Candidatus Palibaumannia cicadellinicola: one gene and its partner. The protein of the gene in region 1 interacts with the protein of each later gene in a pairwise test. Links are inferred from orthologs where the notes say so. Each region holds a gene or a part of one and is shown on either strand. Other genes may lie near its edges. The genes, in order: pheT and secD.

Region 1 (3,418 bases):
CTATGTTTCATCAAATAGAAGGATTAATCATAGATAGAGATATTCATTTTACTAACCTAAAAAATACTATGTATGAATTTGTACGTAATTTTTTTGAAGAAGATCTCAAAGTACGTTTTCGTCCTTCATATTTTCCGTTTACTGAACCTGCAGCTGAAGTAGATATCATGGGTAAGAATGATTGCTGGCTGGAAGTACTCGGCTGCGGTATAGTGCACCCTAAAATACTACACAATGTTGGTATTAATCCAGATCTATATTCAGGTTTTGCTTTTGGTATTGGTATAGAGAGAATGGCAATGCTACGTTATGGTATTACTGATTTACGAATTTTCTTTGAAAATGATTTACGTTTTCTTAAACAATTTAAGTAAAGGGTTGTACTAATATTGAAACTAAGTGAACTTTGGCTACGTGAGTGGGTCAATCCAACGCTCGATAGCAATGCTCTAGTAGAACAAATGACAATGTTTGGTCTAGAAGTAAAAAGTATTGAAGTAGTTACTCGTGAGTTTACTAACGTAGTTATTGGTCGCATAGTAACATGTTGTCATCATCCTCATGATGACAAATTATGGATTACCAAAGTCGATATCAAGGGTCCTGCTCTACTAAATATTGTTTGTAGTGCTCCTAACTGTCGTAATGATTTACGAGTTGCTGTAGATATAGTAAGCACAGTATTACATGATAAACACTCACAAGGAAAATTATGCTCTTATTCGGAATTAGGTATTACCGGTATTCATCAACATATTGGCATTATTGAGTTACCAATTGATGCGCCTATTGGATGTAATCTATGCGATTATTTACAACTCAACGATCAAATTATAGATATTAGTGTGACACCTAATCGTGCTGATTGCTTAGGAATCCTAGGCATTGCTCGCGAGGTGGCTCTTATAAACAAATTACCATTACAACAAGTATTAAGTAAACCAGTTAAGCCAGTTATTACTAATAGATTACCAATCTATATAGACGATACTGTTGCTTGTCCTAGATATCTTGGTAGAGTAGTACAAAACATCAATGCTAGCATTATCACTCCTCTGTGGATAAAAGAAAAATTACGCCGTAGCAGTATCTCTTTGGTAAATGTTGTAGTTGATATTACTAATTACATTCTACTAGAGTTTGGTCAACCTATGCATGCTTTTGATATGAATTCTATTCATGGTGGAATTATTGTAAGACTAGCAGAGCAAGGAGAAAAACTCATTTTACTGAATGGACGTGAAGTAACCTTAACATCAGATACACTTATTATCTCTGATTACAGTAAAATATTAGCTATAGCTGGTATTTTAGGAGGTATGCACTCTAGTATTAGCCTTACTAGCCGTGATATTTTTTTAGAATGTGCTTTTTTTACTCCTTTAGCAATTATCGGGCGCGCACGTCGCTATAGTTTACATACTGAAGCTTCACTTCGTTATGAACGTGGTGTTGATCCAGAGCTACCTCATCGAGTAATTGAACGAGCTACTGAGTTATTACTAGAAATTTGTGGTGGGCAGCCTGGCCCAATAATTAATGTTACTAATTTTGCAACATTACCTAAGTCAACTACTGTCAACCTACGACGTACAAAGCTTTTTAGCTTAATAGGACATATTATTCCCGATAAAGAAATTCATGATATTTTAGTACGAATAGGCTGTACAATTAACGATACAGCTTATGGTTGGCAAATATTAACACCTAGCTGGCGTTTTGATCTAGAGATTGAAGAAAATCTAATTAAAGAAGTAGTACGAATATATGGCTACCATAATATTCCTAATGTTCCAATACGATCTGACTTATTAATTACAGATTTTATGACATATGATAAAGAAACGGTATTACCTTTAGAGCGCGTAAAAACACTATTAGTAGACCGTGGATATCACGAAATTATAACCTATAGTTTTATCAATCCTAAAATACAAGAGTTACTATTTCCTGGACAAAATATGTTATTGTTACCAAAGCCTATTTCACCAGAAATGTCAGCTATGCGGCTGTCACTTTTACCCGGTATTTTAAGTACTATACTCTATAATAAAAATCGTCAGCAGGAAAACATACGTTTTTTTGAAAGTGGCTTATGTTTTATTCCAGATAAAACAGCTGATCAAGGCATTCGTCAAGATTTACTATTGGCTGGTGCTATTACAGGATTACGTTTCGATGAGCATTGGGATTTAGTGCCTCAGCCCGTTGATTTTTATGATGTCAAAGGTGATATTGAGGCAATACTTCAACTTACTGGGAAACTAGTAAATTTTGAATTTCAAGCGCAAACAAATACTATACTACATCCGGGTCAAAGTGCAGCAATTTATCTTCATGGTGAAATAATTGGATGGGTTGGAGTTATTCATCCTACTTTAGAAGAAAAACTCAATTTAAATTTACGTACATTAGTATTCGAAATACTATGGGAAAAAATTACCGAGCGTAAAGTTGCTAAAGCTACTTCCCTTTCTCCATTTCCTACAACTTGCCGTGATATTAATATAGTTGTTGCAGAAAATATTAGAGCTATAGATATTATTAATCAATGTAAATTAATTATTAATAATAATTTATATTCAATAAAGCTACTTAGTGTGTATAAAGGTATAGGTATATCAAAAGATTTTAAAAGTTTAGCTATTCGTTTTGTATTGCAGAATAATCGAAGTACACTAAAAGAAAAAGAGATTGCTGCAATAATTTCAAAATGCATAGCGGTATTAAAACAACGATTCCAAGCCTCCTTGAGAGATTGAACTTATGGCGCTAACTAAAGCAGAAATATCAGAATACCTATTTGATCAACTTCAGCTAAGCAAACAAGATGCAAAAAAAATAGTAGAACTATTTTTCGAAGAGGTACGTAAGGCTCTAGAAAATGGTGAGAAAGTTAAATTATCAGGTTTTGGTAATTTTGATTTACGTCATAAAAATCAGCGTCCTGGACGTAATCCTAAAACCGGAGAAAATATTCCTATTACCGCTCGCCGTGTAGTTACTTTTAGTCCTGGAAAAAAAATTAAAAAACCTTGTGAAACACACATTACTTAGAAAATAAAAATAATAATTTTAATTACTACGAAACTATACTTTGAGAATTTCAATATTCATAACCTTAAATAGATCTTAATTACGTTGGTTATTGAGTATATATATAATACTTAATTAAATTATATAAAATATGTGTCATTATGATTAATAATATTATCACTATGTACGTACTTTCTACTGATCTTAACAAAGGGGTAAATTAAAGTCATAATATGACTTTTTGACAAAATAAAAAACGTTATCGATAATTATATCGTCATTTATATAGGTAATTTGAATGCAAGTATATAACAAACTTGAAACGTGTTATATTAATAATAATGTATGGTGCGGTATAACAATCACTGATTCTGCTGCTAGA
Region 2 (3,242 bases), 160 kb from region 1 along the record:
AATACTAGGTGCTCGTCTTAATACCATTCACAATTTACGTTATTACCAACGTTTGATGGCTGGTTTACGCCAGGCTATCGATACAGGCAAATCACACAAATTTATTGAAGAATTTTATAATAAAAAAATAAATAGTGTTTCTTAAATTACTAATGAGGTAATAAAAATGCTTTTTTTTATTTCTGATGCCATTGCTAGTACTAGCCTGTCATCTCAAGGAAGTTCTTACTCTCTTATAATTATGCTAATATTTTTTGGTCTAATTTTTTACTTCATGATCTTGCGGCCGCAGCAAAAACGCACCAAAGTACATAAAGCATTAATCAATTCGATCTCCAAAGGAGATGAAGTGCTAACTACCGGCGGTTTGATCGGTAGAGTAGTGAAGGTAACTCAAACTGGTTATATTTACGTTGCACTGAATGAGACCAATGAAGTTTTGATCAAGAGTGATTTTGTAGCGGCAGTGTTACCTAAAAATACGATGAAAGCACTATAAATTTACATTTACCCTAAGTCAGGAGGGGGTATCAAGAGGACCACTATTGTGTTAAACCGCTATCCTTTATGGAAGTATATTATGCTCGTCTTGACTTTTATCTTCGGACTACTTTATGCACTTCCAAACATTTATGGCGAAGATCTAGCTATACAAATCACAGGCACTCGTGGTGCTACGATGAGTGAATCAACACTGCTCTATATACAAAAATATTTGACCCAAAATAATATTACGAGCAAATCTATTTCTTTAATTAATGGTGCCATCTTGGCCCGCTTTTCAAGTCAGGATATACAGTTGCGCGCCCATGATGTTTTATTAAACGTACTCGGCGATAATTATGTTGTTGCGCTTCACTTAGCACCAGCAACACCATCATGGTTAGCGATGATAGGGGCGAAGCCGATGAAATTAGGCCTTGATTTACGTGGCGGCGTACATTTTCTCATGGAAATCGATATGAATACCGTATTAAGTAAGCTACAGGAGCAAACCATGAACATTTTGCTTCAAGAGCTGCGCGATAAAAACATTACTTATACATCAGTACATAAAAATGATGACTATGGAAGCTATATTAGCTTCAGCGACGCTTCTATTCGAGATCAAGCGCTTTCCTGGCTTATTTCAAGCCACCGTGACATGGAGATCAACCGTAGTGGAAGCTATGGTATTAGTGCGCATTTATTAGATAATTATCTGCATGAAGCCCATGAATATGCGGTGCAACAGAACATCATGATTCTACGTAACCGTGTAAACCAATTAGGAGTATCTGAACCACTAGTGCAGCGTCAGGGCTCTAGCCGGATTGTAGTTGAACTGCCCGGTCTTCAAGATACCGCTCGTGCTAAGGAAATTATAAGCGCTACCGCGATGCTGGAGTTTCGCCTCGTCAATAATACAGTACATCAAACTACCCAAGCGCATAGTAGCATTCTAGACAATTCTGAAGTGAAATTCACCCAAAAGGGTCAACCAGTAGTACTATATAAACAGGTCATTCTTACTGGCAACCATATTACGAATGCTACCGTTAGCGTCGATAAGTATAACCAGCCACAGGTTAATATTTCTCTCGATAATCTAGGTGGGACTCTAATGTCCCAATTTACCAAGAATAATATAGGTAATTTGATAGCTACATTATTTGTTGAATATAAAAACAGCGGTAAAAAAGACACTAAAAACAACCCTATATTAGTTAAGCAGGAAGAAGTGATCAACGTTGCTACTATCCAGTCACATATTAGTAATCTTTTTAGTATCACCGGTATCAATAATATAAAAGAAGCACGTCATCTTTCACTGTTACTACGTGCGGGAGCATTGATTGCACCGATCAAGATTGTCGAGGAGTGTACTATCGGGCCTACTCTAGGTATGCAGAACATCACCCAGGGTTTAGTAGCTTGCCTATGGGGACTAATAGCTTCTATACTATTTATGGTGATATGGTATAGAAAATTTGGTCTAATTGCCACAACAGCACTAATTGCTAATCTAGTTCTGATTATTGGGATTATGTCGTTGTTACCAGATGCTACTCTGACAATGCCGGGTATCGCTGGTATTGTGCTCACGCTAGCGGTTGCGGTGGATGCTAACGTACTTATTTACGAGCGTATAAAAGAAGAGCTACGCAACGGTCGTACCGTACAACAGGCTATCTATCAAGGGTATCATGGTACGTTTTCTAGTATAGTTGATGCTAATATGACAAATCTCATTACCGCTATTATTCTCTATGAGTTTGGTACTGGTTCTATCAAAGGCTTCGCTATAACAACCGCTATTGGAATAGCCACATCAATGTTTACCGCAATCTTAGGCACTCGTGCTATCATTAACCTGCTATACGGTGGAAAGTTTATAAAGAAACTTTCTATTTAGGATCAGCCTATGAATCGGCAAATAAAAAGTATTAAAGAATTAAATCATGGTTGTAAAGTATACAACTTTATGCGCTGGTCCTCTATAGCATTTAGTCTATCAGTTATATCTTTTATCACTTCTATTGCTATTATGGTTGTCTACGGCTTTAATTGGGGACTAGATTTCACTGGTGGTACGGTTATTGAACTACACTTAAAGCAAGCAATAAATCTAGAACAAATGCGCGAAGCGATAGAGCAAGCAGGATTCAAAGATATTTTAGTGCAGAATTTAGGTAGTAGCCGAGACGTGATAATACGTATGCCGCCAGATGAGATTCAGCAAAAGCTAGGTGATAGAGTCCTTAAGATTGTGAATAAGGTGAATAGCCAGAACGCTACGGTGAAACGAATAGAGTTTATTGGACCTAATGTTAGCAACGATCTCTTACAAGCAGGCAGCCTAGCACTACTACTCGCTTTCCTTTGTATTTTTATCTACGTGAGTTTCCGCTTTGAGTGGCGACTGGCTACTGGTACTGTGATCGCGTTAATCCATGACGTTATTATTACCCTAGGATTGCTATCATTATTCCATATTGAGATTGAATTAACTATTATCGCTTCACTGATTTCAGTTATTGGTTATTCACTCAACGATAGTATAGTAGTTTCCGACCGAATTCGTGATAATTTCCGTCGAATGTGCTGCTACAATGCTTACGATATTTTTAATATTTCGCTGACCCAAACACTAAGTAGGACCATTATTACGTCAGCTATTACTATGATGGTGGTACTAATACTTTTAATTTTTGGCGGCTCTATGCTACGTAGTTTTTCGATGACGCTGTTAATTGGCGTAT

Evidence for each region.
Region 2: the proteins of pheT (region 1) and secD interact in binary tests that used the Escherichia coli proteins (3 or more experiments, as listed by UniProt). The link is inferred for Candidatus Palibaumannia cicadellinicola from one-to-one orthologs.

What each region holds. Positions count from the first base shown.
Region 1 is NZ_CP008985.1:532,949-536,366, reverse strand. The notes cover bases 1-3,075. They hold pheT (phenylalanine--tRNA ligase subunit beta), read left to right. Parts: upstream 1-389; coding sequence 390-2,762; downstream 2,763-3,075. Other genes in these bases: ihfA (integration host factor subunit alpha), read left to right, coding at 2,767-3,057; pheS (phenylalanine--tRNA ligase subunit alpha), read left to right, coding at 1-374. Outside these bases: Fe-S cluster assembly scaffold SufA, read left to right, coding at 3,335-3,418.
Region 2 is NZ_CP008985.1:692,838-696,079, forward strand. Bases 73-2,971 are described here. They hold secD (protein translocase subunit SecD), read left to right. Parts: upstream 73-547; coding sequence 548-2,395; downstream 2,396-2,971. Other genes in these bases: tgt (tRNA guanosine(34) transglycosylase Tgt), read left to right, coding at 73-145; yajC (preprotein translocase subunit YajC), read left to right, coding at 167-499; secF (protein translocase subunit SecF), read left to right, coding at 2,405-2,971. Outside these bases: more of tgt, read left to right, coding at 1-72; more of secF, read left to right, coding at 2,972-3,242. UniProt on the Escherichia coli protein: Part of the Sec protein translocase complex. Interacts with the SecYEG preprotein conducting channel. SecDF uses the proton motive force (PMF) to complete protein translocation after the ATP-dependent function of SecA.